Regions from separate parts of the Agrobacterium sp. NPDC089420 genome, predicted to be linked through region 2. Evidence: riboswitches for the same ligand, from Rfam matches in the RefSeq annotation. Region 2 holds a riboswitch; each other region holds the start of a gene.

Region 1 (7,956 bases), on a different contig from region 2:
CCCGCCGCCTGGAAAAGCCCGGCCTCCGTTCCATAGCTGACGGCTGCGAGGTTGGCGGTGCCGGTCAGTTCCTCCAGAAGCAAGGCAAGCGGCGCATCGGCTGGAAGCGATAGCGCGGGGTAAGCGCTCATCGGTGTCCATTCGATATCGACGCCCTTTGCGGCAAGCGCTTCGACGGCGCTTTTTACCGGCTCCAGCAGGGCGAGAGGGGAGACGCCCGAAATTGCCCGCGCTTCCAGTTCGATGGCGCAATGATCGGGAATGATGTTGATCGCCTGCCCGCCCTTGGCCGTGCCGATCTGCAGCGAGGAATAGGGCGGCTCGAAGGTCGCTTCGAAAGGTCCCTGCGTCAGCGTATCGGCGGTTTCGACCGCCTTCGCCATGATGCCTGTCATCAGGTGAATGGCGTTCACCCCCTGGTCCGGGCGTGAGGAATGACCGGACCGGCCGCGCAGGGTGATGCGCGCGGCGGCCTTGCCCTTGTGGGCACGAACGGCGCGCATATTGCTCGGTTCGCCGATGATGGCGCCCGCCGGCGGGGCACAAAGCTGCGGCAGGCTGGCGATGAGATGCGGAACGCCGCGGCAGCCCGCCTCCTCGTCATAGGAAAAGGCGATATGCACCGGCCGTTCAAGCGCCATGCGCGAAAATGCCGGCGCCGCGGCGAGCACAGTGGCTAGAAACCCTTTCATGTCTGTCGTTCCGCGCCCGTAAAGCCGGTCGTTTTCGGTTCTCAGCGTGAAGGGATCGGAAGACCATTCCGGTTCTCCGGCCGGCACCACATCCATGTGGCCGGAGAGGATATAACCGGCGGCATCGGCTGGCCCGAAAGTAGCGAAGAGATTGGCGCGGTCGCCCTCCGGACCCGGCAGCAGCGAGACTTTCGCGCCATGGCTTTCCAGATAATCGGCGATCCATCCGGCAATATCGCCATTGGCGGTTCCAACGACGGACGGAAAGGCGACGAGACGCTCAAGGATTTCGATTGCGTTCATGCTCGTCCCCACTGGCCGCTGGCCGGATTATTCACCGCAGAAGCTTAGAGCGGCTGGCGGCGTTTATCTGCTGAAATGGCAATGATTTCGGTAGATTGTTGTGTGCTCCCAGGACTTTCAGAAAATTCCTGCCGGCAAGGCCGGTTATCTTCGGATGTCGTGGGCTGGGCTGCCGGGACAGATGGTTCCGCGCCGGAGGGGATGAGAGCCGTTGGTTATGGAGCTGCTCAAAGTCGATAGTTTCGAGTTGCGGACCGTGGATATAGCCGATGTGGAGGCGAATCATCTGCATGCCCTCTCCATGGCTGTCGGATGGCGGTATCACGCCAATGAATGGTGTTTCCTGCGTCAATGCGGTATCGGCCTTGCGGCGCTGGACGAGATCGACCGCGTGGTCGCAACCGCGATGCTCTTTCCTTACGATCAGGCTTTTGCGACGCTTGGCATGGTCATCGTTTCCCCGCGCCTGCAGGGGCAGGGCGTAGCACCCTGGCTGGTGCGGCAGCTTGTGGCGAAACATCCCGCCGCCGCCTTGCGGCTGAACGCCACGGAGGTGTCGCGGCGGCTTTTTTCAGGGCTCGGTTTTACCGGAGATACGGAGAAGGTGCATCTTCTGCGGGGAAAGGCCCGTGGCAGCGCCGAGACGCCGCAGCCTGGCAAAAGACAGCGGATCGAGCCGCTTTCGCAAGATCATTTGCCCGCCGTGGAAGATCTGGACCGGGCGGCTTTCGGCGTTTCGCGCAGGACCGTGTTGCAACGGCTCCTGCGGGAGAACAACGGTTACGGCCTGTTCGAGGCCGATCGCCTTGTCGCCTTCGCGCTGCGGCGGGCGGCCGGGCGGGGCCACATCGTCGGCCCGGTGGTTGCGGATGACGAGACGGATGCGATTGTACTGGTGAGACGGCATCTTGTCGATCTCGACGGGCAGCTCGTCCGCCTGGATACCGTGCGCGACGATGGTCTTCTGACCGATTTTCTGGCGCAATCCGGGCTGGTTGCCATTGAAACCCTGACGACCATGTCTAAAAATACACCGCAGCCGTCAGGTTCCGGGTCGGCGGGAGTTTTCGCCCTGGCAGGCCCGTCCCTCTGCTGAGCCCCGCCGCGTCTCATCGAATTATCCGATATGCTTTGATTTGTTTCCCGCCAGCATGCGGCGCGGAACCTTTCCCATGCGTTTGCGCGACATGCTTTGGCGATTGACGCCCGGTCTCTTGCCCCGTATGTGAGAAAGCGACGGTTCCTGCAGCCGAAAGGCGAAGGGATTAATAGGGAACATGGTGCGGGTGATGATCATCGCCCAATGCCGTGGCTGCCCCCGCAACTGTAAGCGGATTGCCGTTCATCCTCGTGACGCTTCAACGCGTCATGCCACTGCATTCCGCGGAATGCGGGAAGGCAGATGAAGGGCGCAAATCCGTGAGCCAGGAGACCTGCCGTCAAAATATGAACCATCGTTACGGGCGGGGAAGCCCGGAGGAGGATATTGTAATGTTATTTTATAACATTTGCTTTGCGTCCCGTCGTCGTTCTCCGTACAAGACGTTCCGCTGTTGCCGCGCGTTCTAGCGCTTGCCGCTCTGGAACAAGCGATTTAATTTCGACTGGAGAACATATGTTTCATTCTGGACGCCTGCCGGCCTATGCCGGCCTTCTGGCCGCTGCGCTCGCAGTTCTGCCCGCCGCTGCCGCCCATGCGGCGGAAACGGTCTATCCCCTGACGATCAACAGCTGCGGTCACGAGATCACCTTCAAGCAGGCGCCTGCCCGCACGGTATCCGTCGGCCAGAGCACCACGGAGGTTCTTTACCTGCTTGGCCTCGCGGACAAGGTGGTGGGCACGGCGCTGTGGATCGGCCCGGTTCTGAAGGGTTACGAAGACGCCAACGCCAAGGTGGAGCGGCTGGCCGACAACGATCCGAGTTTCGAGGCCGTCGTCGGCAAGAAGCCGGACCTGGTGACGACCCAGTTCCAGTGGCAGATCGGCCCCGAAGGTGTCGTCGGCACGCCGGCGCAATTCGCCGAGCTTGGTATTCCCGTTTACACCTCACCGGCTGATTGCGTCGGCAAGGATAATTCCGGCGGTGGTGACGGCGTGCGCAAGACCGGTTTCACGATGGAGCTGATCTATCAGGAAATCCGCGATCTTGCCCAAATCTTCAACGTGCAGGACCGTGGCGAGGAGGTTGTCGCCGATCTGAAGAAGCGCGAGGAAGCCGCCCGCGCCAAGATCGCCTCCGCGAATGGCAAGCTCTCGGCCGTATTCTGGTTCTCCAGCGCCGAACTGGATATCGATCCTTACGTGGCGGGCCGCCATGGCGCTCCCGGTTACATCATGTCGGCGCTTGGTCTGACGAATATCATCGAGAGCGACGAGGAATGGCCGACGGTCGGTTGGGAAACCATCGCCAAGGCCAACCCGTCCGTCATCGTGGCCGGCAAGATGGATCGCCGCCGTTTTCCGGCCGATGACGTTGCCGTCAAGCACAAGTTCCTCGCCACCGATCCCGTCGCCAGCATCATGTCGGCCGTCAAGGAAGGTCATGTCTTTGACATGGATGCGCAGGCAATGAACCCGACCATCCGCACGATCGAAGGCATGGAAACGCTGGCCGAGGCGATTTCGGCTGCCGGCCTCGCCAAGTGAGGGGTTTTTCCGTCCATCTCGGCAGGGCGGGGCTGGCTCTGGCCGCGCTCGCCCTGCTTTTTGTCGCGCTGATGGCCGGAGCGGCCATCGGCGAGACCGCCATTCCCTTCGAGGTGGTGGCCAAGACCATCGCCAACCGGGTCTTTCAAGCGGCTTATCCGCTGGAGCCGCTGGATGAAGGCATCGTGTGGAGTTACCGTCTCAGCCGCGCCGTTGTCGCCGCCTGTTGCGGCGCTTCGCTGGCGCTCGCCGGCGCGGTGCTGCAGTCGCTTTTGCGCAACCCGCTGGCCGACCCCTATATTCTCGGCATTTCCGCCGGCGCCTCCACCGGAGCGGTCGGTGTGGCTCTTCTGGGTTTCGGAGCCGGATTCCTGACCATGCCGGCGGGGGCGCTGATCGGCGCTTTTGTTGCCTTCTCGCTGGTCAGCCTTCTGGTGGTGCGGGCTGGCCATGGCAACAGCGCCATCATTCTGGCCGGTGTGGCCGGCTCGCAGCTGTTCAACGCCATGACCTCGTTCATCGTCACCAAATCGGCCAATGCCGAACAGGCGCGCGGCATCATGTTCTGGCTGCTCGGCAATCTTTCCGGCGTGCGCTGGCCGGATGTCTGGCTTGCCCTGCCGGTCAGCATTGCGGGCCTTGCGGTTTGTCTCTGGTACTCCCGGGCGCTCGATGCCTTTGCCTTCGGCGGACAGGCCGCCGCCTCCCTCGGTATTCCGGTGCGCCGGACCTATGCGGTGCTGATCTCGGTTTCGGCGATCATGACGGCGGTGATGGTGTCGCTGGTTGGCTCCATCGGTTTTGTCGGTCTCGTCATTCCGCACGCGGCGCGCATCTTCGTCGGCGTTCGCCACGGGTTATTGCTGCCGGTAACGGCGCTGACCGGCGCTGTTTTCATGATCGTCGCCGATATCCTTTCACGCATCGTCATTCCCGGTCAGGTGCTGCCGATCGGTGTCATCACCGCGCTCGTCGGTGCGCCGGCCTTCGCCTTCATTCTCGGGCAGAAGAGGGGGCGGTCATGAAATTGTCCGCTCACGACCTGCATTTCCATGCCGGCAATGTCGATATTGTCCGTGGCGTGTCTCTCGATGTCGGCTCCGGGGAGTTTCTGGGCATCATCGGCCCGAACGGTTCCGGCAAAAGCACGCTGCTTTCCATGCTGGCCGGCATCCGCAAGCCGCGCCGTGGCCATGTCACGCTCGGCGACGATCCCCTGGCCTCCTTCGGCCGGCGCGAACTCGCTCGCCGGCTGGCCTTTGTGGAGCAGCAGGCCGAAACCACCGAGCGCATCACCGCGCGGCAGGCGGTGGAGCTTGGGCGCACGCCTTATCTCGGGCCGCTATCCGCCTGGTCAGCCAGGGATGACGCCATCGTCGACGCTGCGCTCGATAATGTCGACATGGCGGACAAGGCAGAACGAAGCTGGCACCACCTTTCCGGCGGTGAACGCCAGCGCCTGCACATTGCCCGCGCGCTGGCGCAGGAGCCGCACATCCTGCTTTTGGACGAGCCGACCAATCATCTCGATATCGGCCACCAGATCGGCCTGCTCGATCTGGTCCGCAGACAGGGGCTGACCGTCGTGGCGGCGCTGCACGATCTCAATCACGCCGCCATGTTCTGCGACCGCGTCGCCATCATGCATCGCGGGCAGGTGATTGCGGCCGGTCCGCCGCACGAGGTCCTCACATCGGCGACGATCGCCGATGTTTTCGGGGTGCAGTCCGTCGTCACCACGGATGAGGGCGGCTTTTCCCATATTCGTTTTCTGCCGGCGCATGGAATGGCCGATCAGACAAAGAAAGTACTGGCGCGATGATGAGATTGAAAAAGCTTCGCCTTGGCGTGCAGCGGCGTCATGCGCTGGCTGGAATTGCATTGGCGCTGGCCACGGGCCTTCCCTTGCATGCCATGGCCGAAACCTTCGAGGTGAAAATGCTGAACCGGGGTGAAAAAGGCCCCATGGTGTTCGAGCCCGATTTTCTGGAAATCGCCCCCGGCGACCGCGTGCGTTTCGTGCCGACCCACAAGAGCCACAATGCCGCGACCATCGACGGCATGGTTCCGGACGGTGCCGAAGGCTTCAAGAGCCGCATCAATGACGAATTCGAGACCGCTTTCGACAGGCCGGGTTTTTACGGCATCAAATGCTCGCCCCATTACGGCATGGGCATGGTGATGCTGATAAAGGTGGGCGAGGCGACCTTGCCGCAGAGCTACAGGGAAGTCGACGTGCCCGGCCGCGCCAAGCCGCGCTTCGAGGACCTCTTCGAACAGGCCGAAAAATGATGCGGCGCCGGAGATCCGACTGTGGCGATCGCCGCCGTCCTCAGCCCTGCCGGGCAATATCCGGCTTTACCGCACAAACGGCATAACGGTGCTGCAGGCCGCGCAGGACGCCTTTCAGCAGGCTGAAGTTTTTCGCCTGGGCGCGGTGGATGGCCTGAAGTTCCTGATCAACCGCGACAGTTTCGAAACCGGTGGCACGCAATAGCGCTGCGACATCGCCGGCCCGCGCGCCGCCGGAAAAATAGACCCGTGAAAGGATGCTGTTGAACGTATTGCCGGGATCCGCCGGCTTGTGCGGCTGGTCCGGTTTCACGAGCCCGGCGCGTTCGAGGCCTGCAGCCAGTTTCTTGACGAGTTTTTCGCGCCAGCCGACATTGACGAAGTCGCCGTCGACAATCAGCAGCCGTCCGCCGGGCTTCAGCACACGGAACCATTCGGCGAAGCTTGCCTGCGGGTCCACCAGTGTCCAGACGAGATGGCGGGTAATGATGACATCGGCGCTTTCATCCGGCTCCATGGTATTTTCGGCGTCGCCGACAAAAAAGCGGATGTTGCGCCCGCGGCTTTTCGCTTTTTCCCGGGCCAGCGCCAGCATGGTTTCCGACCAGTCCATGCCGGTGACCTGAAAGCCGAGATCGTCCATCAGATGCGAGATGACGCCGGTGCCGCTGGCGAGATCGAGCGCCTTGCGGCCCTCTCCGGCGCCCAGATGTTTCAGGATCAGCGCATGCCAGGCGTCACGCTCCTCTTCGGAAAAAATCTCGTGTCCGGGGGAGAGGTCGAAGGTGGCGGCGCGGCCCGACCAATAGGCTTTGATTTCGTCTCTCAGGCTGTCGTTCTTGCCGTATTGAATAGTGTCGATCATTGGTCTTCAGCTCACGCACCGGTCAGTTGAGAATGGCTCTAAAACATAAATGTTGACTAGTATAGTCAGAAAATAATACAGCCCCGCCAGTCACCACTGGAGAGCAATATCCGATGCGCATCTCAGCCAAATCTGCGGCACTTGCCTTTGGCCTTCTCGTATCCGCCGCCTGGCCGGCATTGGCCGAAAAGGTCACCGTCAAGGATGTGACAGGCCGGGATGTCGAGGTCAATGTTCCCGTTTCGCACGTCATTCTCGGCGAAGGCCGGCAGATTTATTTCCTCGCGGCGCTCGACAAGGAAAACCCTTTCCAGCATGTGGTCGGCTGGCGCGACGATCTGGCGAAGGCCGACCCGGAAACCTATGATGCCTATCTCGCCAAATATCCCGATATTGCCAAGCTGCCGACCTTCGGCGGCATGAAGGACGGCACCTTCGACGTGGAGCAGGCCGTTGCGCTGAAGCCCGACGTGATCCTGATGAATATCGACGCCAAGACGGCGACCGAAGAGGCAGGCTACATCGAAAAGCTCGCCAAGGTCGGCATTCCGCTGGTCTATGTCGATTTTCGCGAAAAGCCGATGGAAAATACCGAGCCGAGCATGCGCCTGATGGGCAAGCTGACCGGCAAGGAAAAGATCGCCGAGGATTTCATCAAGTTCCGCGCCGACTCCATCGCCAAGGTCACCGATACGCTGGAAAAAGCCAATCCGAAGAAGCCGGTCGTCTTCGTCGAGCGCGCCGGCGGTTATTCCGACGATTGCTGCATGTCCTTCGGCAACGAGAATTTCGGCAAGATGGTGGAGCTTGCCGGCGGCATCAACATGGCCAAGAATATCATTCCCGGCACCTTCGGCACCGTCAATCCGGAACAGATCATCGCCTCCAACCCGGAGCAGATCATCATCACCGGCGGCAACTGGAACGGTTACGTTCCCGGCGGCAACTGGGTCGGCGTCGGTTACGGCGCGGATGTGAAGGAAGCCCATCGCAAGCTTGAGAACCTGACCAAGCGCCCGGCCTTTACCGGCGTGCAGGCGGTGAAGGATGGCAATGTCCACGCCATCTGGCACCAGTTCTATAACAACCCGTATCAGTTCGTGGCCATTCAGGAAATCGCCAAGTGGCTGCATCCGGATCTCTTCAAGGACCTCGAT
Region 2 (7,956 bases):
ATCCTGAAAAAGACCGACCGCCTTCCCGCGGCAACGGTTGCGACGACCGGTGAGCCCGAGGCCGCCATGCAACGCATGCAATAAGATAGGACAAAAACGTCCTTATTCTGAAAATCCCGTGCGCGAGGCGATCCGCACGGGATTTGTTTTGAGGGCAGGCGGCAAAGCAGGCGGCCCTGTACCGCTGTTTTTCACCGGCCCCTAGCTGTCCAGTTTCAGTGACAGCTGTTTCGGGTCGCTCTTCTTTTTCAGGACGTAAAGCGGCCGGGTAATGATGACTTCCGTACGCCGCTGCAGCTCGCGGCGCCGCTCCAGGGCGCGTTCACGCATGTCGCGGGAACGGGCGACCACGGACAGGGCGTTTTCTATGGCTGCGTCTGCTGTATTCATCGCTGACCTCCATAATGTTCACTTTATGTTCTCATTATCGGGCACTTGTGTCAACACTGTGGCAGCCTTTGCGTGCACGCAGTCGAGGAGGGGGGCGGGAAGCAGCGGGCAACGGCGCGCCGGCCGCATCCGGCCGAATCCGACCGGTTTCGCGCCCAGGCGGCCGCGGCCATGGCGACGCCGATTGTCCCGGCGTCACGATGTGGGACCTCGGGGCCTGCCATGTCTGATTTTTCAATGGGGTTGTGGTGGTGCCGGGCGTCGATCCGTCCCGGCTCGGGCAAGCCGTCAGGAGAGGGGGCGTTGGTCCGGCGCCGGGATGCCGCCTGCGGACATCATGTCGGTGAGATGCTCGCTGGCGAGCGCGACAATGGCGAGCGCCGCCTGCTGGCGGTTCCAGCCGGCATGTTCGGCTTTTTGGATCAGTCCCTCGATGGAGGGTTCCAGCGCGAATTGGCATTCGGCCTGATAGTCCATGGTATCGATCGAAAGCGACGGGGAATTGATTGCGGCCCGCATCGTTTGGTCTCCCTGTTTTCCGTCATGTCCATCAAACGCCAAACGCAAATCGGAACATGCACATTCAGAGGCCGGTGATACAGGGTATGCTTTACAGTCCCACATATCACTGGCAGCGAATCCCCCAGCAGGCGGAGTTAACGGCAAGTGCCGATCGCTGTCAACGAACGTGCGGTGGCGATGATGCCGCCCTGCGCTTTTTTCAGAGTCTGCCATTGCGGAAGGGCTTTCGCCGCCAGACCAGCAGCGCCATGACGTAAAGGGCAAAAAGCACGAACCATGTGACCGGAAGCACCATAAAAAGCGCCGCATAAGCACAGTTTCCCTCAAAGCAGGCGCCGAGAAGCCCGGAATCGGCAAGCGCCGCCGATACCAGAAAGGCACATATCCCGCTTCCAACCGCGCCGAGGACGAAAAGCAATATGTTGATGAGCAATCTCATGGTCCCGATCATAAGGACGATTGAGACAGCTTTGGGGACGAGGGCGGCGCGGCAACGCCTATAATCATCGTTCCGGCGGTTTTGCGCGGCTTCATTGCCGCCGGAAGACGGGCAGCTTGCCAGGCTGCCTGTCAGGCCGGCCGCCGCTGCGAGCCCCGCTCTGATGGGGCGGGGCCGCATTGGTATTGCTTTATTCGGTGATGGTATATTCGCCGAGTTCGCAGAGGTCCTGCGTATCCTCGAGGTCCTCCAGCGCATCGCCCTGGAATTCGAAGCGCATGTCATATTTGCAGACGCTGCGGCCATCGGCGATGGTGATCTCCATCGTTTCGCCCGGACCAAGCGCCTTCTTTCCGAATACGTCGTCTTCCCAGTCATCTACGCCGACCGGCGATGTGTAGAAGGCGTTGAGAACAGAACCTGTTCCGTTCTTCAGCGTGAAGACAAGGTCTTCCGCCTGCGCCGCGCCGGCAGCCGTCATCGCTGCGCCAAACAATGCCGTCGCTATCCATTTTGATGTCATGATGTCCCCCTTTGCCGAATGTTGCGGCAGGCAATGCATACAGCCAAACCGGTGGCGCGCAATGCAAATCGTCGCCCTTGGTTAAAACGTGAGGCTGTATTTATGGATTGTATTATAATGTTCTACATTTATTCAATAAATAATGGATTTATAATTATTAACTCATGATTTCATATGTGTATTTTTATGAATTTACGTTTGTATTTTTATTTTTGATATTATTTTATTGTGATATCGATGTATATTTTCTGTTGTTTTCTTCGTGTTTTCCGATATCTGATTTATTCAATATTTATTATTCCAAGATTTTTTCTAGAAATATTTTGGCCGTCCGACAGCCCGGCGGACCGCTTCCCGATAAAGGATATTGGATTTGATCAATCGTTTCTCCGCGTCTTATTGTTTCAGACTATCCGGTCTCGTGGTGTCGAGCATCCTGATCGGAGGTGTTGTGACGCAGGCGGGCCAGTCGCGAATCTGCAAGGACCCGACACCTGCCGGTAATCTCAACGACATGTTCGACGCGATCTATGCCTGCTGGGTGCCGCCGGAAGACACCGAGGGGCTGGTGGTGACGCTGCGCTTCATTCTGCACAAGGACGGGCAGATACGGGGCAAGGTGTTGGTGATTGCCGCCCGCCCTCAGGAGGAGAGCCCGAGACGGCAGGCTTTTATCGAGTCCGCCATCAATGCCGTAAAGCAGGCAGCACCCGTTCCTTTCACGGAGGAATTCGGAAGCCGCGTTGCCGGCCGGCCGCTGGAGCCGCGCTTCATCGGGACAAAAGGCGCATCGGAAACGAGGTTATAGACCCTGCGGAGAGCTGAGCCCCCGGCGCGGTTGCGCGATCCCGGCATTGGTGACGAGAGGTGGCGCCTGCCGGTGCGCAAGCGCTGCCGGCGACGGGCAATCGCATAAGTCGGCCGCCAGGGCGACGCCGTCGTCGTCCCGGCGGCAAAGCGCGGTCATTGTCATGAGGCCGAGAGTTCTTTTCGGACGATTTCCGCGCCTGCGCTCAAGGCCTGCAGCTTGCCTCTCGCTACCCGGCGAGACAGGGGGGCCATGCCGCAGTTGGTGCATGGGCAAAGCTTGTCGGCATCTACAAATTGAAGGGCTTTTCGCAGCGTGGCGGCCACTTCCTCCGGCGTTTCAATGGTATTGCTTGCGACATCGATGGCCCCAACCATCACTTTCTTGCCTCGAACAAGTTCGATGAGATCCATTGGAACGTGAGAGTTGTGGCATTCCAGCGAAATCATGCCAATGCTGGATTTCTGCAGCTTGGGGAAAGATTCCTCATATTGCCGCCACTCGGATCCCAACGTCTTTTTCCAGTCCGTGTTGGCCTTGATGCCGTAACCATAGCAAATATGCACGGCGGTTTCGCATTTGAGCCCTTCGATCGCCTTTTCCAGTGTGGCGACACCCCAGTCATTCACCTCGTCGAAGAAGACATTGAATGCGGGTTCGTCGAACTGGATGATATCGACACCGGCAGCCTCCAGTTCCCGGGCCTCCTGATTGAGAATTCCGGCGAATTCCCAGGCCAGCTTTTCGCGGCTCTTATAGTGGTCGTCATAGAGCGTATCGATCATGGTCATCGGACCCGGCAGAGCCCATTTGATGGGCTGCTTGGTCTGCTGACGCAGAAACCTGGCGTCTTCGACAAAAACCGATTTTGGGCGAGACACGGCGCCGACGACGGTCGGAACGCTGGCATCATAGCGATCCCGAATTCTCACCGTCTCGCGTTTTTCAAAATCGACCCCGTCGAGGTGCTCGATGAATGTCGTGACAAAATGCTGGCGCGTCTGCTCGCCATCGCTGACGATATCGATGCCTGCCTGTCGTTGATCGTCCAGCGATAGGCGCAGCGCATCCTGCTTGCCCTCGATCAATTCCTCATCCTGCAATTTCCAGGGGGACCAGAGTTTCTCGGGCTGCGCAAGCCAGGAGGGCTTCGGCAAGCTGCCGGCGGTTGAGGTAGGCAACAGTCTTTTCATGAAAGGCGACCTTATGCTTTCGGTTCGTCAAAGAAGGGAGGGGGAAGACCACTGTTCGAGAATGGTCCTGTAGGGTTTGATGAAGTGCTCCTCAGCGAACCTTCCCTGTTCAACGGCCAGCCGGCTACGTTCTTCGCGGTCATAGACGACGCGAGTGAGGGAGTAATCCGAGTGCTTCAGATTTGGCTGATAACAAGCGCCCGCTGCCGAATTGGCATTGTAGATCTCCGGCCGGTAGATCTTTTGAAACGTCTCCATCGTGCTGATGGTGCTGATGAGTTCGAGATTGGTGTAATCACCGGGAAGATCGCCGAGAAAATAGAAGGCCAAAGGTGCTACGCTGTCCGCAGGCATGAAATAGCGAACCCGTAGTCCCATTTTCTGGAAATAACGATCGGTAGAAGACAATTCATTCTGCTGGTACTCAACGCCCAATACCGGATGCCGATTGGCAGTTCGACGGTATGTCTTGCTGCTTGAGGCGCTCAGGCAAATGACGGGCGGCTTGGCAAAATGCTTTCTGTAAGCATCCGAGCTCAGGAAGCTCTTAAACAGGTTCCCGTGCAGGTCGCCGAAATTGACCGGAATACTGAATTCCGGTCGGTTCTCGTTGTGCGCCGGCAGCACGACACTGAAGTCGTAATCGCGGACATAGGAGGAAAAATTATTCCCCGCGATACCCTCGATGCGTTCATTTCTCTCGCGATCAACGATATTCGTCCTCAATATTTCAATCAACGGGAAAGCGTCATCATTGCCGCCCGCACCCATCCTCATCTCGACCGAAATGATGTCGAGTTCGACGGAATAGCGATCCGCTTCGGGATTATCCCAATGCGCCAGGGCGTTGAAACGATTGTCGATCATTCTCAAGGCGTTGCGGAGGTTCTCCCGGCGGTTTTCCCCTCTCGCCAGATTGGCGAAATTCGTCGTGATCCGCGTATTGTCCGCGGGACGGTAATCTTCATTGAAGGGAATTATCCTGATATCAAAATTAAAGTCGCTATTCATCACGATCCGAACCTAACTATCCCAGACTGATCCCGAATTGAGGGTTCAGGGTAACTCGGACATTGGTTTCCATTACCTCAGCCGGGAGCCTTTGTGCTTTCAACGCCAAGAGCGATGGGCGCTTTATGCCTGACGCGTCGATCGAGTAACAATGGTATTATCTCACGCAAGCATGAGCCTCGTTCATGGTTGGGCGCGAATGTCGAAACCAAGCGGTATTGAAGTGACGGCCTGCCGGCAGACCGTCGCGACGATGCCCGGCGCCGGGCTGAAACATTGTCGGCTTTCAATTTCCTCACAATCGCATCCGTCGCATTCCCGTCATGGATGTCTTGACCATGTCGACGACATGCGACATTGGTTTGTCATCGTGGTTCTGCGGGCGAAAGTCCGGAGCTAAGAGGGAATTCGGTAGGGTTTCGTTTGAAGCCTGAAGCCGAAGCTGCCCCCGCAACTGTAAGCGGCGAGCGAAAGTCCATTCATGTCACTGAGGCGTGCCTCGGGAAGGCGGACGGAAGCAACGACCCGCAAGCCAGGAGACCTGCCGCGATAGATAACGTCCACGGGCGGGGTGTCCCGGAGTGCCGCTTTTGCGATTGGCGCTCGTGTGCCGTCGTCTCTGCGTCATGCCGCTGCCCGGCCGCAACCTGATGGCAGTTCCGATGACACGTAGAGATGCGACCGACCGTTATGAATCCACAACCCGGCTCATTGATATCGTCTTTCCCGGTGATACCAATCATCACGGAACCCTGTTCGGAGGAACGGGCCTCGCCCTCATGGACCGCGTCGCCTTCATTGCGGCGACCCGGTTCGGGCGGACGCCCTTCGTGACAGCCTCCTGCGAACGTATCGATTTCCGGCAGCCGGCACGCGTCGGCCATATCATCGAATTCACGGCGAGGCCCGTCAAGGCCGGACGCCGTTCCCTGACGGTCGAGGTCGACATGGTGGCGGAAACCATTATCGGTCACCAGCGACATATCTGTACGCGCGGCATCTTCCATATGGTCGCGATACCGCAGGGTGAGGGCGCCGCGCACTATGCCTTGCCCGAACTCGTTCCCGAGGAAGCGCCGGAACGGAATGATGCCGTTGCCATGGTCGAGATCGTCTTTCCGGATCAGGCAAACGGCGCCGGCCGGATGTTCGGGGGCGAAGCGATCGCCTATATGACCAAAGCCGCCTTCGTTGCAGCTTCGCGCTACGCCGGCAGGCTGGTGGTGCTGGCCTCATCCGAGCGCATCGATTTCGCAAGGTCTATCGGGATCGGCGAAATTGTCGAGGCGAGGGCACGTGTCAGTCGCGTGGGCCGCAGTTCCCTGTCGATCGAGACAAAACTCTGGTCCGAACACCTTCTGACGGGCGAGAGGCACATTACCGCCACCGGGCACTTCACAATGGTTGCGGTCGATAAAGACCACCGGCCGGCCCCTATCCGCGACAACGCACCGGCAGAGGTCGTTTCCCCTGGCGAAGGAGGGGCATGACCGTGCTGGACAGGCAACATCTATCGATCCTGCGTGAAGTCGACCGCCTGGGCAGCCTGACGGCTGCGGCGGAGCGGCTGAATGTCTCCCAGTCCGCCCTCAGCCACACGATCCGCAAGCTGGAAGAACGCTATGGCGTGGCAATGTGGGAAAAGGACGGGCGCAACCTTCGTCTCACCGAGGCGGGCCGCTATATCCTGACGCTGGCGCAGCGTGTTCTGCCCCAGATCGAAAGGGCTGAGGATATCCTCTCGGATTATCGCCATGGCCAGCGCGGCTCGCTGAAGATCGGCATGGAGTGCCATCCTTGCCACCAGTGGCTGATGGGAGTGACGAAGCCCTATCTCGTGCAATGGCCGGATGTGGGCCTGGAACTGACGACGTCATTCGCCTTTGGCGGGGCGGCGGCATTGGCGGGATATGAGATCGACATCCTGATCACGCCCGATCCGATCGAGACGCCCGGCATCCACTATCTGCCGGTGTTCGATTACGAACTGGTGCTTGCCGTTCCGGTCGATCATCCGCTGACGCTGAAACGCCATGCCGAACCGGCGGACCTGCTGGAGGAGACGCTGTTCACCTATCCGGTGCCGCCGGAGAGGCTGGATGTGTTCACGCAGTTCCTGGTGCCCGCCAACTGCAGACCGCGCTACCACCGGAATGTCGAGACGACGGAAATGATGCTCCAGCTCGTGGCGGCGGGCCGCGGCGTCAGCGCCATTCCGGACTGGCTGGTGCGCCGGGAGGCGGCGGTGCTTGGTGTCCGGCCTGTCCGCATCGGTGGGAGCGGAATCCAGAAAAGCATCCATCTGGGCTTGAGAGACGGCGACGACTCTGTTGACTTTATCGCCGGATTTTTGACGACGTCACGCCAGATATCGGCCTGATGCGGCGGCAGAAGCTGCCGACGGCGGCAGAATGCTTCAAAAAGGCCGGCCCCTGCCGTCAGCTATCTGCCGATATTCCCCTGTAGAGCCAGTTCCAGGTCCTGTCGAAATACAGATCGACGGACTGCCTTGTATCAAATTCGGCGCTGCCCATCATTGCTGACGAGGTAGGCAATGCAACGAGACAGTGGATGAGATGGTTGGCGATCAGGCTCGCATCCCCGGTTGCCGTCATGCCCGCCTCCTGCGCTGTCTTCACGGCATCCACGAGCCGGCCCATGATCGGATCGGGCTGCGGCGGGATCGCTCCTTTTTTTTCGAACACGACCGCTTCGCTGAAGGTGATGCGCTTCAGCGCAATGAGGTCCGGCTCCATGTTGATATGCAGCAGTTCCCGCAGCAGCGTCCGCAGGCGTTCCAGCGCGTCGCCCTCCGCCATCGGCAAATTTCCCAGCCGTGCCACCGCCCGGCCGTGAGCGTGCTCCACCACGGCCTCGAACAGCGCGACTTTCGAGGGAAAACGGCGATACACCGTATCCTTGCCCGCGCCACACTGCGAAGCGACCTGCTCCATGGACGTGCCGGCAAAACCGCGCGTCGCAAAGAGCGTGGTCGCAGCGTCGATTATCCTTTCCGCTGCGGCGTTCTGTTCCGCCTTCAGGGGACGACCTACCCGCGCTGTTGCGTTCG
Region 3 (7,956 bases), on a different contig from region 2:
CAGGCGGCGGATGCGGGCCAGAAGCTTGTCCTTGTTGCGGATCGTATGCGACATGAGCACCTCATATAGTATAGGGGGGTATACTATATGAGGACGATTTTGCCTTCAAGCCCCGTGCGACGCAATCCTCGCGAATGTTTCGGTTCTTAAATTACCCATCAGAACTCAGGGGGACTCAGTCATGACGACTATCGCAGCAACCACCAGCAGCCTTTACGCTGCTCCCATCCGCAGCCTCGCGCCGGCGAGGGCAAAGGAAGCCCACTCCGCCACCGAGGCCCTGCTGGAACTGACCCAGGCAGCGCATCGTGCCATTTCGAGCGCCGAGACCATCGCGGCGGCCGTATCGCCCGCCGCCAGCATGTCCGCCGGCCTTGCCGCTGCGCTGTGGAACCTCGACAGCGGCGCAGCCACCACCAAGCCCGCGCTGGAAATGACCGCCACCGCGCGCCCCGAGGCCGCATCCAGCATCGAGGACCAGGTCCTCAAGGCGCTGGCTGAGGCGCTGGGCGTGGAAGACGCCGCCTGAGACCCATTGAACAGCAGGCGAAAAAGCCATATCTCTAGAAACTAGAGCATCGGACGACGAAAGGCGGGGGATCCCGCCCTTCCGGTGTGTGCGGGATATGGAGGAAGCCATGCTGTCCATCGGTGAACTGTCGAAACGCACCGGCGTCAAGGTGCCGACGATCCGTTATTACGAGCAGATGGGCCTCATCCGCGAGGCGGACCGTTCGGACGGCAACCAGCGCCGTTATGAAAAATCCGATCTCGAAAGGCTGGCCTTCATCCGTCACGCACGTGATCTCGGGCTGAACATCGAGGCCATCCGCGAGCTGATCGCGCTTAGCCAGCACCGGCAGATGCCGTGCGAGGGGGCGGATCGAATCGCTGCCGAACATCTGGCCGATGTGCGCGAAAAAATCGCCAAGCTGCGCAAACTGGAACACGAGCTGGAACGCATCGTCGCCCATTGCGACGGCCATTCCATCGAGGATTGCTATGTCATCCGCGCGCTTTCCGACCACGGCATGTGCGGCGGGGATCACTAAGGCCCAGCCGGAACGGGGCTGACATCCCACTGTCATCCGCGCCCTGTATGCGCGCTCTCCTGCTTGAAGAAGGGATTGCCGGATGGCCGAAATATTTCCCGGGGCCAGCCCGTTCGACACTGTTTTCCTCGAGGTTTCCGAAGGCCACAGGCTGCATGTGACGATTGCCGGCAATCCGGCGGGACGGCCGGCGATCCTGCTGCATGGCGGCCCCGGCTCCGGGCTTTCGGCGACGGCCAGACGCTATTTCGATCCCGCCCGCTATCGCATCATCCAGTTCGACCAGCGCGGCTGCGGCAAAAGCACCCCGAACGCCGCCGAGAGCCTGGCGCACAACACCACACATCACCTGATCGACGATATGGAGACCATCCGCTGCGCGCTTGCGGTGGATGACTGGCTGGTTTACGGCAGCTCCTGGGGCGCGACGCTCGCGCTGGCCTATGCCCAGCGCTACCCAAAAAGGGTGCGTGCGATGGTGCTGGCCGGCGTCACCACCACGCGGCAAAAGGAGATCGACTGGCTTTACAAGGGGCTGGCGATGTTTCTGCCGCAACAGTGGCAGCGTTTCATCGCCGCTATCCCGGATCACCTGGCGACAGACGATCCCGTCGGCGCATATCTCCAGCTTTTGAACGATCCTGACCCCGGCATCCGCCGGATGGCGGCGCTTGAATGGCATTTGTGGGAGGCGGGTTCGATCAGCGCGGAGGCCAGCCCCGCCTTTCCAGAGAAATGGCGCGACGGCGATTACATCCTGACCCGCGCCCGCCTCTGCGCCCATTATTTCCACCACGCGGCATGGCTGGAGGACGGCGTGCTTCTGCGCAATGCCGGCCGGCTTGCCGGCATTGCCGGCGTGCTCATCCAGGGCATGCGCGACCTGCAGGGACCACCCGTCACCGCTTACGAGCTTGCCGCCGCATGGCCGGGAAGCGAGCTGATCGCCATTGACGGAGCCGGGCATTCCACAGGGGACACGGGAATGGAAGCCGCGATTGTTGCCGCCATCGCACGATTTGCCGATTGAAGCCGCTTGACAGATCACGGATTCGGGCGCATTGCATTCGCCATGATCAACGAACGCGCACCCATCTCCTGCTCGTACTTTTGGGCCTACCTCTAAGGGCGGCTCGACAGATCATATTGTCAACAAGCCGCCGTCAGGCGGCTTTGTTGTTTTCAAACGTCCTGACGGCACCGATAAGACCAAAGGACCGAAAAAATGACCGAAGATAGCTCCCTTACACTGGAAAGACCTCCCGTCGTCATCATTCGCGGCGCGCGCAAGACGGATTTGCCCGAGCTCAACGAGATGATCACGCTGCTTGCCTCCTACCACGGCGATGCGGCAGCGATCACCCCGGCCAAGCTTGAGCGCGACCTGTTCGGCCCCCTGCCCTGGGTGCATGGTCTTGTCGCCGAAGCCGATGGCGCGCTGATCGGCTACGCGCTGCTTCTGCCGCTCTACAGGGCACAGGAAGGCCGGCGCGGGCTTGAACTGCACCATCTCTTCGTGCGCGACGGCCATCGCGGCCACGGCACGGGCCAGCATCTGGTGTCACGCGCCCGCGATATCGCCAAGCGGCTGGGTTGCGACTATCTTTCCGTCAGCGCCACGACCGGCAATGTGGCGGCGCATCGTTTCTACGAAAACATGGATTTCGCGCCGCGTCCGGTCACAGGCATGCGCTACATGCAGTCGATTGCCTGACCGAAACCGACGGAGACGGCCATGACACGGATCGCCATTGCGCTGGCGCAGGATTTTGCGGACTGGGAACCGGCGCTGCTTGCGGCGGCGGCACGCAGCTATCTCGGCGTCGAGATCGTTCATGCCACCCCGGACGGGCGGCCGGTAACCTCGATGGGCGGGCTGAATGTGACGCCCGACGCCTCCTATGACGCGCTCGATCCCGTTGATTTCGATGCGCTCGTCATTCCCGGCGGTCTCAGCTGGGAAAAGGGCACGGCCGCCGATCTTGGCGGGCTGGTCAAGCGGTTTCGCGAAAAGGACCGGCTGGTTGCCGGCATCTGCGCGGCGGCAAGCGCGCTGGCGGGCACCGGTATCCTGAACCATGTAGCCCATACCGGCAATTCGCTCGCCTCACACAAGGCCTATCCGGCCTATCGTGGCGACGGCCTTTATCGCGACCAGCCGAAGGCGGTCAGCGACGGCGGCGTCATCACGGCCGCCGGCAGTGCGCCGGTCAGCTTTGCGGTAGAAATTCTGAAAAACCTCGGCCTCTTTGGTCCGGAAGCCGAGTCGGAACTTCAGGTTTTTGCGGCGGAGCATCGGTGAGGCGGACCGGCCTTTGCCGTCTTTAATATGCTCTCTCCGTCATTCCGGCCTTGAGCCGGAATCCAGCCGACGCGCGTCTGCGCGGCGAAAAGAGTCTTTTCAGCCCAAGGACTTGGGCTGACTGGATCCCGGCTCAAGGCCGGGATGACGGAGGTGAGAACAGCGATGACTACCGCCGATCAAGCACCCGGCACACACGCGCCGCAAACTCCGGCTCCTCGCCGGCAATCGCACGGCGAATATCGCGGCTGTTCAAATGCAGGCTGCGGCCGGCGGGCAAATTCGAACGTTTGATCTTGCCGAGCGCCGCAGCGATAAAAGCAGCCTCGTGTTCATGAAAACAGGCGAGGGCCGCCTCGCGACCCGGTGTTGCCCCAAGAACAGCCTTGAAGGCAAGGCGGTGCACGGCGCAGAAAGCGCCGTGACCGGGAACGGCAAAACGCAGCGCATCGAGTTCCTCACTCCATTGCGCTGCGTCCTGCATGGTTTCAAGCCTGCTGGAAGCGCTTCAGGAAAAACGCGCTCAACGTACCGATCAGCGCCCAGAAAACGAAGCTGGTGATGGTGGCGGCAACGATGAACTGTCGCTCCAGCGGCAGCGGCGCCAGCGCATGTTCGCCTTCCGGCGGCAATGGCGCGCCCACCACATGCGGCGCGACGATCAACACCAGAGCCAGAATGATGGCCCAGGGTTCGCGGCGAAACGCGATCAGCGCAATGCCGCCCGCGGTTGCGGCGACCGTCGAGAGCCACCAGATCTGCCGCGCCTCAAGGGCTGCAGCCGGGCTGCCCGGCAATTCCGGCGGCAGGCCGATCATCGGCGCCAGCATGACGGCGGCGAAACCGGCGACACCCCACAGAAGACCCTCGCGCCAGCCGGCATCGGCGCCGCGCAGCGAGATGAGGCCGGTCAGCACCAGCGCATAGCCGATGGCGGTCAGCACATTGGCGGCAACGGTATAGGCGGTGCGCTCGAAGCCATCGGCCGGAGCCCAGGCCTCGTCATTATGCTCATGGGCAGGAGCCGCAGCACCGGGCGCCGTCGCATCGTGACTGTGGGCCGCTTCGCCGCCGGCGCTTTCATAGGTTTCCGCCTGAAGGATGAGCGGCGTGGTGCCGAAAGCCTGCATGGCCGAGACGGCGAAACCGCCGACGATGCCGACGAGAACGGCGGTAAAGACGATATTGCGAAAAAACGACATGCCGCGCCCCTCAATGGCAGGGGAAGGCATTGGCATGACGCGTGTCATGCGCGGCATTGTGAACGGCTTCCACATGCGAAAAGCCGACAAAACCGACGACGAACAGGCCCAGCACGATCGCCGTCAACGATTGCGCGACGCTGGCTGTTTTTGCGGAAACGGCGGCATTGGCCGTATTCTGCTGGATTGACATGGTGACCCCTCTCCCGGCGCGACCCCGCGCCATAAGATGCGGCCGAATGGCCGGAGCCACGAGACCACATGCGATACACTTCACCACGGGGATACGAGACTGACACAGGGGCATCGAACCGACGGCCCTGACATTCCGCTCTTCCGGACACCCCGCCGGCATGGACATTTCCGTGATGGCAGGTCTCCTGGCTTGCGGGTCAAAACCTGAAACGCCTTCCCGGTATCGCCCTCGTCTTATTGGAAACCTCGGTTTCCGACGGGATGGCTTGCCAGTGGCATTTCGTTTCAGGCTCTCCGCTCACAGTTGCGGGGGCAGCCACGAATGAGGATTCTCCCTATCGTGTTCCCTTTTCACCTTCCGGAACGTCCGGAAGGAACCATCACAAGGTTGTTATCCGCCGGGCGCGAACGGGAGTCAATGGCACGGTTGGTTTGATCTGCTGGCGGGGGCCGTTGGGCCGCCGTGCTCTCGTCCGTCATCCTCGGGCCTGTCCCGAGGGTTCAATCACGTATCTTACAGTCGATCGGTTGCAGATGCTCGGGACAGGCCAGAGCATGACGTGGAGCGCGTGGCGAGTGCAACTCAGCCATGCCCTTTTATCGCGACGGTATCGCCTTCAGATAGGCAGCAATCGCATTGCGGTCTTCCGCCGTCAGATGCGCCATGTTCTGCTGCACCTTGACCATGGAGCCGCCGACGCTGTCGAATTCCGGGGTGAAGCCGGTTTCCAGATAGCCGGCAATATCGGCCGTCGTCCAGGCGCCGATGCTGTCGGAGCCGGGCGTGATGTCGGGAATACGGCCCTCGCCTTCCGGGTTGGGGCCGCCGGCCAGCCACTTGTCGTTCAGGAAACCGCCAAGCGCATCACGCGGCGTGTGGCACTCGCCGCAATGGCCCGGCCCTTCCACCAGATATTGGCCGCGCAGCAATTCGGCATTGGCGTTGGCAAGTTCAACGCGGGCCGGCGCCGCCGTGTCGAAATAGAGGAATTTCCAGCCGCCCAGCGCCATGCGCAGGTTGAACGGGAACGGCAGGTCGTGATCCGGCGCGTCGTTCTGGCTGGCCGGCAGGGTTTTCAGATAACCGAAGAGGTCGTTGACATCCTTCTGCGTCATGCGCGCATAAGAAGCGTAGGGGAAGGACGGATAAAGATGTTCGCCGTTCTTTCCCACCCCGCGCGTCATGGCATCGCCGAATTCCGCCAGCGTCCAGCCGCCGATACCGTGCTGCGGATCGGAGGAAATATTGGGCACATGGAAGGTGCCGAAGGGGCTTTTGAGCGCCTGTCCGCCGGCGAGCGTCAACAGCGCATCGCCGGTGGCATCCGGCGCGGCATGACAGCTTGCGCAGCCGCCCGCCCAGAACAGCGTTTCGCCATTGGCCAGATCCGGCTCGCCGAGGCTCACCCAATGGCTGGGGGCCTGGCGCTCGGGCGCCGTGACCCAGGTGAAAATTCCGTAGCCCGCAATGGCCGCGACCACGGCCCCGCCCAGAAGCTTCGTCCAAATGGAGGACATACTCCTCTCCCCATTCTCACCCGACCTGACCAGGTGTCTTTCGAAAAGAAAAACGCCGCCGGGAAGCGGCGTTTTGACATTCGCGATTTATTTCTTCAGACGATAGGTCTGGTGGCAGGTACCGCAATCGGCGCCAAGCGTCTGCATGGCGGTGGTGACGCCCGCCTGGTCGGTGGGGAGATTGGCAAGAACCGTGTCGGCATCGGCGCCGAGCTTGGCCGCCTTGGCCTTGAAGTCGTCGAAATTTTCCCAGATGGCGGGAGCGGCGGCGCTGCCGGTCTCGGTGCCGGCGGGGAACTGGTCGGGGAAAGCCTTGGCATTGGTGCTGATGGTCGTCACGGCGGCTTTCACGGCTTCGGCATCGAAGGGCTTCTGGCCCTTGGAGATGGCGGCAAGCGCCCCCATGGAGCCGCCGATCTGCTTCATCATGCCTTCACGCTTTTCGACTTCGCCGGCAGCATAGACCGCTCCGGCGCAAAGACAGCCGAAAAGCATGGCCGCCGCGATGGTTTTCAGTTTCATAAACTCTCTCCTTGATTCCGGCCGGGGCCGGAGGCTTGATGGAACAGCGCGAGGATGCCCTGTCCGCAAGGCGAAAAGAAGTCACATTGCGGTGAATTTTATCGTGAAAACAGAAGTCTAGGACAGGGCCTCCCAAAGTGTCAGCAGGGCTGCGGCAACCAGCATGAAACCGGCGGCGCGGCCGATGAAGATGGTGGCGCCGGGCGAAGACACCAGCCATTGCCGACTTTTATCCGCCGTCAGCGCCAGCGCGCCATAGACGGCAAACTGCGTCGCCGCCACCATCACGCCCATGACCAGCCCCTGCATCCAGATCGGGCCATAGGCCGGTTTGAGGAATTGCGGATAGACGGCCATCATGAACAGATAGGCCTTCGGGTTGGAGAGGCAGGTCAGCACCGCCCGCCAGAACGCCGTTCTCACCGAAGCGCCCGCCTGCGCCTCGCCGCCATTAACGACGATGGCGCTGCGCATCAGGCCGATGCCGATCCAGACCATATAGGCAGCCCCGGCAATCAGAAGCGGCAGGAACAGCGACGGCATCCAGGCGGCGAGCATGCCGACGCCGGCCGCGCCATAAAGCGAATGCACGATGCCGCCGGCGCTCATGCCGCTTGCAGCCGAGAGGCCGGTTTTCCTGCCGCCCGTCAGCGCGCTTGCCAGCACGAACAACATGTCCATGCCGGGCAGGATGATGATGCCGAACAGGACGAGAAAGAAAAGCCAGAGATTTTCGGCGTAACTCATGTCAGTATCTCCCCAGACGATCCATGACACATTCGGGAAAACCCCTGTTTCTCAATGTGTTTTTCCGTTTATAAGAAAACCCAACTGACAGCGTTATGTCAGTTGCCTGGCGGGGCCACAGGGAAAGGCGGCAATGCGCAAGGCATCGAGACTGTTCGAGATCATCCAGATCCTGCGGCTGGCGCGCCGGCCCGTTACCGCCCAGACGATTGCCGAAACGCTGGAGGTGACGGCACGTTCGGTCTATCGCGACATAGCCGCGCTTCAGACCATGCGCGTGCCCATCGAAGGCGAGCGCGGCGTCGGTTATATCCTGCGTCCCGGCTTCAGCCTGCCGCCGCTGATGTTTTCCATCGAGGAAACGGAGGCGATCGTGCTCGCACTCGCCATGGTCGACCGCATCGGCGATACCGAATTG

The links. Region 2 has a riboswitch for cobalamin ahead of ACI2KA_RS13305 (acyl-CoA thioesterase). Riboswitches for the same ligand answer to the same signal wherever they lie in the genome.
Region 1: linked by a shared signal. The riboswitch ahead of ACI2KA_RS20185 (ABC transporter substrate-binding protein) and the one ahead of ACI2KA_RS13305 (acyl-CoA thioesterase) in region 2 are both predicted to bind cobalamin.
Region 3: linked by a shared signal. The riboswitch ahead of ACI2KA_RS08320 (CbtB domain-containing protein) and the one ahead of ACI2KA_RS13305 (acyl-CoA thioesterase) in region 2 are both predicted to bind cobalamin.

What each region holds. Positions count from the first base shown of each region.
Region 1 covers NZ_JBJDMY010000014.1:107,410-115,365, forward strand. The annotation lists gene argE (acetylornithine deacetylase) at 1-995, opposite strand, end outside; gene ACI2KA_RS20180 (GNAT family N-acetyltransferase) at 1,213-2,091, shown strand; cobalamin riboswitch at 2,216-2,451, shown strand; gene ACI2KA_RS20185 (ABC transporter substrate-binding protein) at 2,611-3,642, shown strand; gene ACI2KA_RS20190 (FecCD family ABC transporter permease) at 3,639-4,667, shown strand; gene ACI2KA_RS20195 (ABC transporter ATP-binding protein) at 4,664-5,464, shown strand; gene ACI2KA_RS20200 (pseudoazurin) at 5,461-5,934, shown strand; gene ACI2KA_RS20205 (class I SAM-dependent methyltransferase) at 5,975-6,799, opposite strand; gene ACI2KA_RS20210 (ABC transporter substrate-binding protein) at 6,913-7,956, shown strand, end outside.
Region 2 covers NZ_JBJDMY010000007.1:130,393-138,348, forward strand. The annotation lists gene ACI2KA_RS13265 (hypothetical protein) at 1-84, shown strand, start outside; gene ACI2KA_RS13270 (hypothetical protein) at 202-390, opposite strand; gene ACI2KA_RS13275 (hypothetical protein) at 679-909, opposite strand; gene ACI2KA_RS13280 (hypothetical protein) at 1,112-1,363, opposite strand; gene ACI2KA_RS13285 (hypothetical protein) at 1,542-1,874, opposite strand; gene ACI2KA_RS13290 (hypothetical protein) at 2,248-2,682, shown strand; gene ACI2KA_RS13295 (methionine synthase) at 2,844-3,875, opposite strand; gene ACI2KA_RS13300 (DUF1852 domain-containing protein) at 3,903-4,886, opposite strand; cobalamin riboswitch at 5,241-5,450, shown strand; gene ACI2KA_RS13305 (acyl-CoA thioesterase) at 5,549-6,376, shown strand; gene ACI2KA_RS13310 (LysR family transcriptional regulator) at 6,379-7,266, shown strand; gene ACI2KA_RS13315 (TetR/AcrR family transcriptional regulator) at 7,325-7,956, opposite strand, start outside.
Region 3 covers NZ_JBJDMY010000004.1:317,545-325,500, reverse strand. The annotation lists gene dmeR (Ni(II)/Co(II)-sensing transcriptional repressor DmeR) at 1-54, opposite strand, end outside; gene ACI2KA_RS08355 (hypothetical protein) at 182-529, shown strand; gene ACI2KA_RS08350 (helix-turn-helix domain-containing protein) at 639-1,052, shown strand; gene pip (prolyl aminopeptidase) at 1,135-2,082, shown strand; gene ACI2KA_RS08340 (GNAT family N-acetyltransferase) at 2,278-2,766, shown strand; gene ACI2KA_RS08335 (type 1 glutamine amidotransferase family protein) at 2,788-3,354, shown strand; gene ACI2KA_RS08330 (hypothetical protein) at 3,524-3,838, opposite strand; gene ACI2KA_RS08325 (CbtA family protein) at 3,843-4,556, opposite strand; gene ACI2KA_RS08320 (CbtB domain-containing protein) at 4,567-4,749, opposite strand; cobalamin riboswitch at 4,909-5,148, opposite strand; gene ACI2KA_RS08315 (c-type cytochrome) at 5,349-6,269, opposite strand; gene ACI2KA_RS08310 (c-type cytochrome) at 6,357-6,791, opposite strand; gene ACI2KA_RS08305 (LysE family translocator) at 6,909-7,538, opposite strand; gene ACI2KA_RS08300 (helix-turn-helix transcriptional regulator) at 7,672-7,956, shown strand, end outside.